DNA from 2 places in the Pseudogracilibacillus amylolyticus genome. Region 1 is predicted to be linked to the other one. Evidence: riboswitches for the same ligand, from Rfam matches in the RefSeq annotation. Region 1 holds a riboswitch; the other holds the start of a gene.

Region 1 (3,704 bases):
TAATGACAATTGCTAATTCCTATGTAAATATACTAATTGTTACAGTCGTTTTATTTGTTGGATTTGATTTAATTCGTCCAGCAATTACTTCTTATTTATCTAAGATTGCTGGAAATGAACAGGGATTTGTCGGAGGAATAAACTCGATGTTTACAAGTATTGGAAATGTATTAGGGCCAGTTATTGGCGGGATGTTATTTGATATCAATTTAGATTATCCATTTTATTTTTCTTCCATAGTTTTAGTTGGTGGCATAGCTTTATCAATGGTTTGGAAAAAACCAAAACGTTTGGAGAAACAAAAGGTTATTCGCTCATAAGCCATTATAGGTTGTATTAGGTTGGGAACATTTTTTAGCCAGTGAGCGAGTCAAGAAAGGTTTGTCAATGTTAAGAGGGGACATTTTTCCCCCCTCTGTTTCCAACACCTTGTTTATATCTCAGCTTCTAATTTCGATAACAATGAAATTACTGTGTTTGAAGAATTTATTACTTGTTCAAACGCTTCTTCAGTTGCTGTTACATTTCCTTGTTTATAATAAGTAACCGCTTGTTTGGCAAAATGATGTACGGCTTTATGCGGCTCTTCTAATTGTTTATAGGCTGGATTTTCTTTCACCTGTTGAGACAAGTCGCTATAATACCATTTGCCGAGTCTGCACGTTTCATGTGAGGTTACTTGCTCGGAATCAAATGTTTCTAGCCCAAGAAGCATATTGTAAATTTTCCATTTCCAAAGAAGATGGTCGGTTTTTGCCACCTTAATAATGTCTCTAGAATTTAAACGAATATTTGTTTCAAAAAAAGTATTCCGATAATCTTCCATTTGCTTACTTAATTCAAAAATAACATTCGCTGTTTCTTTTGCAATTTCTTGTGAACTATTACTTAATCCAGAAATAATCGAGTTACGGCGTGCAATTTCATCAACAGCTGATGTCTGCTCTTCTGACATCGCCGCAATTTGTGAAGTAGCGTGGTTAATGTCTTGCATCGCTAACATAATCTTGTTTAGAGCCTCATCCGCAACTTTGGCACCATCCACACTTTTTTTAATCAATTCTTCAGTATTGGTCATCTGTTTTGTGACTAGATTTGCAACATTCTGTAATGTTTCCATATTCGTTGTTACTTGTAATGTTTGTTCCTTTGTGTGCTCAGCTAGCTTTCTTACTTCATTCGCTACAACGGAGAAACCTTTTCCATGTTCTCCAGCTCTTGCCGCCTCAATACTTGCATTTAACGCAAGTAAGTTTGTTTGATCCGTTATTTGTCCAATCACTTCAACAACATGATGTGTTTTCTCTATCTCTTGGTTGAGTTCATCAACTTGCAGAACCACTTGATTATAAACATGACCTACTTTCTCTATATCTTCTAACGTGTCATGGACAATTTGTTTGCTCTCTTCGGCAGATTTTACGGCGTCATCTGTTCCTTCAGCCACCTTCATTGATTGATTTGCAACCTCTAGAATGGACGCACTCACTTCCTCAGTCGCACTTGAAACACTATGGCTTTCCAAGTTCATATTATCCACTTCTGACATTAACTGTTTGGAAGCATCTAATTGAGTAGTGTAATTAAGTGTATCGGAAATACCAAATAAAAGGGATTTGAATGTTTCTTCCATATATACTTCAACGATAAGTTGCTGATCAAATGTTGCTAACTTTTGAATGGAAAGAACGGTATCCATCATCCGTTTCGGTTGACTGTGCAATTTTTCCATCAAAATCGACGTCATAATCTGGATTAACATATGGTGCGCAGAAATAAAATGTTCTACTGTTAAATTAATGCGACTATGTACTTGTCCGATTATAATTCTCGTCATGACATAATCCATATTCACCTCTGCTTCTAAAAATTGCTCAAAATATCTCTCCATCGTTTTTCTTAATCGTTCAACGGTTGAATGTTGATTGATGATAGTTTTCAAATGATTGACCGCCGTTATATTGTTATAAAATTGGTTAATAATTTCGACTTTATAAGGCGAAAGGATCGATGATGCTTCACGAATATTAGCTAAATTTTCTTCGTTGATATTCATAAATGCTAATCGTTCTTTTACACGATCACCAACCTCAGCAATATCAGTTTCACTTGAATGATTAAAATATTCATTCCATGATTTTGTTTTTTTCATAAAAAGTTTCATGCTTTTTTTCCTCCACGATATGTATGTGTTAATAGTTTTTAAAAAATTAAGCTATTCTTATGTTAATCACCTCTTAGTTTGACTTTATAATCGTAACCATAAAAATACCGACCCTAAACTGAGTAGGTCGGTTGCACTACTTGCTCCCAAACAATCAAGTGCCCACATATGGATTGTCTGTTCATAGCTTCCTTTTAGATTTAAAATAGACATAAAGTTCTAAGTCATTAGAATTTTACATACTGTATTATTTTACACTTTTTACCTGCATTTGTGCAAGAATAATGTGACTAATTCTTGAACAAAAATTAGGCACAAAAAATGGGAGAGAACTTCCTTTTTTACACATTAATTCACTGTAAAAAGGTAGGAATTATAAGATTTTTCTGCTATAATAAAAAATAACCTTTTACGAGAGGAAGAAAATAGTTTGAAAATCGTCAACAATATTGCAGAATTAATTGGGAATACTCCATTAGTCAAATTAAATAGAATTGCAGATCCAAATGGTGCGGAAATTTATGTGAAACTTGAATATTTTAACCCGAGTAGAAGTGTGAAAGATCGTGCTGCGTTTTACATGCTTGAGCAAGCAGAAAAGGCTGGACTATTAAAGCCAGGTGCAACGATTATAGAACCAACCTCTGGAAATACTGGGATTGGTCTTGCTATGAATGCTGCTGCAAAGGGTTACAAAGCGATTATCGTCATGCCTGACTCTTCTACGGCGGAAAGGGTAAACATCTTAAAAGCATTTGGTGCAAAAGTAGTTTTGACACCTAGTGCAGGAAAGATGCCGGCTGCAATTGAAAAAGCGGAAGAAATAGCTGCTGAGATTCCAAATAGTTTTATTCCAATGCAATTTGAAAATGAAGCAAACCCAGATATACATCGAATTTCAACTGCGAAAGAAATTATTGAAGCAATGGAAGCCGAAAAGAAAAAACTTGCTGCATTCGTTTGCACGGCAGGTACTGGAGGAACGATTACAGGAACTGGTGAAACGTTGAAAGAATATGATAAATCTATCTCAACTCATGTTGTTGAGCCAGCAGGATCTCCGGTTCTTTCAGGTGGAAAGCCGGGTAAACATAAACTAGTCGGAACAAGTCCGGGATTTATTCCAAAAATATTAAATACAGATGTTTATGATGAAATTATTCGAATAGAGGATGATGATGCTTATCAAACAGTGCATAAATTAGCAGCTCAAGAAGGAATATTATTAGGTCCCTCAGGTGGTGCGTCTGTATATGCTGCTCTACTTGTTGCACGTCGATTACATCCGAGTCAAACAGTCGTATGTATTGCGCCTGATACTGGCGAACGTTATTTATCAAGCGACCTGTTTGATTAAGAGAGTAGGAGATTAGTAGTCTCTATTTTTTTATTAACTATAATGCTCAGTAAACCGATTTGTTTTAATGAGAAAGAATAACGATTTGAGGTGAAAAAATGTATTTGACGATAAACGGTATTAATAAAAGTTTTAAAAATGAAAAAAATGAGAATGTAAAGGTTCTTGAAAATATCAATATCG
Region 2 (3,704 bases), on a different contig from region 1:
CATGCTTAGTGTCTAGAAAAGATGCAGAGTCGCTCCCCTAACATGCTTAGTGTCTAGAAAAGATGCAGAGTCGCTCCCCCAACATGCTTAGTGTCTAGAAAAGATGCAGAGTCGCTCCCCTAACATGCTTAGTGTCTAGAAAAGATGCAGAGTCGCTCCCCTAACATGCTTAGTGTCTAGAAAAGATGCAGAGTCGCTCCCCCAACATGCTTAGTGTCTAGAAAAGATGCAGAGTCACTCCCTCAACATGCTTAGTGTCTAGAAAAGATGCAGAGTCGCTCCTCAACATGCGAAGTGCCTAAAAAATTGCTAACTCACGTGCGCTCGAATTGCAGCAGCGGTATATGTAAAATCACTAGTTATCTTCTTATGATGACTGGCCACCGATACAATCTCCCCTCCTTGATACAGATGGTGAGGTTGTTGAAAACATCAATTCTATTTGAAACAGCTCAAGGTTCGATCGGATAAAGCGCAGGGTCATAATTATTTTCTGAAACATTAAAATTATAAGGATTTTGAAGCTTGTACATTCCTCTTCTTTTTTCACTATCATATGAAACGCCCTTTAATGAGAAAGGCGTAATGGAAAAAAATGTACAACTGAAAAATAAGTGATTGCTTTTTACTACATTATTCGATAAGATATAACGTATGGTACAAAAGAACTGTTGAAAAGGCAAACTATCTGAAAAGAAGGGGCGCAAAGCTCAAGGGTCTAAGGGGTATATTGAATGATAAATTACGCTATGATCGCCTGGCTGCCAAATGATAAAATAACTTATTTATTGAAAATTTTGGCTATGTTTCACGCTAATTATATATATAAGGATAGATCGATCCAATAGTTTCTATTACTAAAAAGTTTCTCTTATAAAAATGTAAGAGATAATAGGAAAGGAGTGGAAAAATGACAACTAACGAAAGAAATAGTGCGGTTACGAAACTGTTAAATGGAGCGTTAACATCCATTAAGACAGTGATCCCAATTGACTATGAATTTGAGAGGCCGCGAGTGATTAATCAAGATTTCCGCTTATTCTTCGGAGTTCTAATCGGCATTACTGGGGACATTAAAGGGAAATTAGTGTTCTCAGGGGACCAGACTACTTTTGGCTCGATTGGGGAGAGAATGTTCGGGATGCCATTAGAAGGTGATATGCTTTTGTCCTTTAGTGGTGAGCTTGGAAATATGATTGCGGGTGGGATTTCTACAACTATTGCAGATAGCGGAACTGACATTAATATTACCGCACCGACCATCATGCAAGGAAATACAAAATTATCCGGCTATAAAAAAGCGTTGGAGATAACAGTTGATTTTGTTAATGTTGGAAAAATGAATACATATTTATTGATTGATTAATAGGATGGGAGGATTACAAATGGCATCCGTTTTAGTAACAGATGATGCTGCTTTTATGCGTATGCAACTGAAAGATATCTTAACAAAGCTTGGTCATATAGTCGTTGGAGAGGCGGAAAATGGAAAAGATGCAATCGAAAAGTTTAAGGAACTAACACCGGAATTAATTACAATGGATATCACGATGCCTGAGATGAATGGTGTTGATGCAGTTAAGGAAATTAAAAAAATAAATTCGGACGTAAAAATTATTATGTGTTCCGCAATGGGACAACAGGGTATGGTACTCGATGCCATCCAGGCAGGAGCAAATGACTTTATTGTTAAACCGTTTACTCGAGAACGTATTCAAGAAGCACTTGAGAAAGTTTTATAGAAGTAGAAAAGAACTTAAGAAAAAACGCCGCCATGAATGGTAAAATAGTGGCGGAAGATGGAAAAAACCACAAAAAAGGTTCCAAGCAAATTTTTTATTGCTTGGAACCTTTTTATTTAACTATTTTTGGCTAGTTATGTCCCAGCACCTTTTAAGCTATCTTCGTGAATTACTTTTAGGGATGCAATGTTTTTTACAACAATATAACGATTGCGCAGATTCTATGACAATGCTCGTAATCCAACAACCCCAATGATAATTAGTACAAGGCTAGTAATTCGGCCGCGGCTTTTTGATTCGCCGAAAAATATCATATTGATGATTACGGCTCCGGCTGTTCCAATTCCTACCCAAACGGCATATGCTGTGCTCACTTGTAAAAACTTAAAAGAATAGTATAAAAATGCGAAGGACATAGCGAATCCGCCAAGATATAATACTGTATTGATTATTGATTTATTTTCACTGTATTTTTTTAGGCCGACAACGCCGACAAACTCGCTTATAGATGCCAGAAATACAAGTATCCAACCCATTTACTTCAAACCTTTCATTGCTTTTTTCTCGTCTACATCATCCGCTATTTTTAATCCCGCAACACCAACGATTAAAATAATGATAAAAATTATTTTTCCGAAATTAATAGTTTCGTTGAATAAAAATATATCCATTAATGTCGTACCGAGTGTTCCCACTCCAGCGAACACGGCATAAACAGTTCCTGTTGGTAATAGTTCACACGCTTTTGCTAGAAAGTGAAAATCTATTAAAATAAATGCAATAATGAAAATCCATTGCCACCAGGCATTTACGACGTTAAATCCAAAGATCCATACTAATTCAAAAAAAGATGTTAGGGCGACATAACCCCATGCCTTTCCCATTAAAATTTCCTCCTGACAAAATATGAATGACTGTCATTCATTATAAAGTAAAGTTAACGAAATGTTAACTATTTTCTCTTGAAATTCCTAGAGCATTAAATAAAAACTGAATGACTTCATCTCGTTGTATTTCGATTTCGTGTTCATTACTATAGTCATACAAAAATACTTGCTCGGCTGCAGATTCGACTAAGCCGATGATAAGTTTTGCAGTTCGATTTGGTTTGATTGATTCTCGAATCGTATTATTTTCTTTTGCCTCTTCTAATAAGTTGCTAATCCACTGATAAAAAGGAGCATAAACTGTTTCCCATTCTTTTAAATGTTCGGTGGAAGCGAGCCCTGAATAAATGATTGCAAGCACTTCGCTATACTCTTTGTTGATAGCAAAAATACTGTCGACAATTTTTTCAAGTTTTATTTGAATTGGTTGGTCATGATGTACTTCACTTTTAATTCGTTGCATTAAAATTTTTACCATTTCCTCAGCGATCGCAGGCATTAATGCTAGTTTAGATGGAAAGTAAAGGTAAAAGGTTCCTTGTGCAATGTTTGCATCCTTTACAATATCAGAGATTTTTGTCTGCTCAATCCCATTTTTCTTAAAAAGGTTAATAGATGATTGGATGATTGCATCTCGTTTTCCCACATGAACCCCTTCTCTCGTAACAATAGTAATTTTCTAAAGTATATCCTATAAATCGGCTGTTTACAATCAGTTGTACCCCGCCATGGCTGGAGCTCGAGGGAGGAAGATATTACCGGTATTATCGCATGTCCTGTCTTTGAAAACCCTTTAATTCTTCTGATGGTTTACGATCAGAAAACATATCGTTTCCAGGTTGGTACATTTTTACTAGCAGTTTTTTGAATTTTAATTACTTGACAATATTTCTATATTTAAAATATACTAATTATACAATAACAAAACAATGTTTTAATAATTAAAAAAAGGGGAGTAAAATGAGTAAATCTTTACGTAATTCATCTACAGTAAGGGTGCTTCGTATTTTGGAAGAGATCGCGAAAAGTGAGGATGGGATTGGAGTAACAGAGCTTGCTAATCGATTAGAGCTAA

What was found. Region 1 has a riboswitch for cyclic di-GMP ahead of ACPYKA_RS07065 (methyl-accepting chemotaxis protein). Riboswitches for the same ligand answer to the same signal wherever they lie in the genome.
Region 2: another riboswitch for cyclic di-GMP. It lies ahead of ACPYKA_RS05435 (chemotaxis protein CheX); the one in region 1 lies ahead of ACPYKA_RS07065 (methyl-accepting chemotaxis protein).

What each region holds. Positions count from the first base shown of each region.
Region 1 is NZ_JBPPZG010000043.1:13,486-17,189, reverse strand. It holds gene norA (multidrug efflux MFS transporter NorA) at 1-320, shown strand, start outside; gene ACPYKA_RS07065 (methyl-accepting chemotaxis protein) at 434-2,164, opposite strand; cyclic di-GMP riboswitch class II at 2,281-2,365, opposite strand; gene cysK (cysteine synthase A) at 2,595-3,521, shown strand; gene ACPYKA_RS07055 (ABC transporter ATP-binding protein) at 3,620-3,704, shown strand, end outside.
Region 2 is NZ_JBPPZG010000030.1:7,425-11,128, reverse strand. It holds cyclic di-GMP riboswitch class I at 669-769, shown strand; gene ACPYKA_RS05435 (chemotaxis protein CheX) at 911-1,366, shown strand; gene ACPYKA_RS05430 (response regulator) at 1,386-1,742, shown strand; gene ACPYKA_RS05425 (DMT family transporter) at 1,964-2,278, opposite strand; gene ACPYKA_RS05420 (DMT family transporter) at 2,279-2,626, opposite strand; gene ACPYKA_RS05415 (TetR family transcriptional regulator) at 2,691-3,275, opposite strand; gene ACPYKA_RS05410 (IclR family transcriptional regulator) at 3,590-3,704, shown strand, end outside.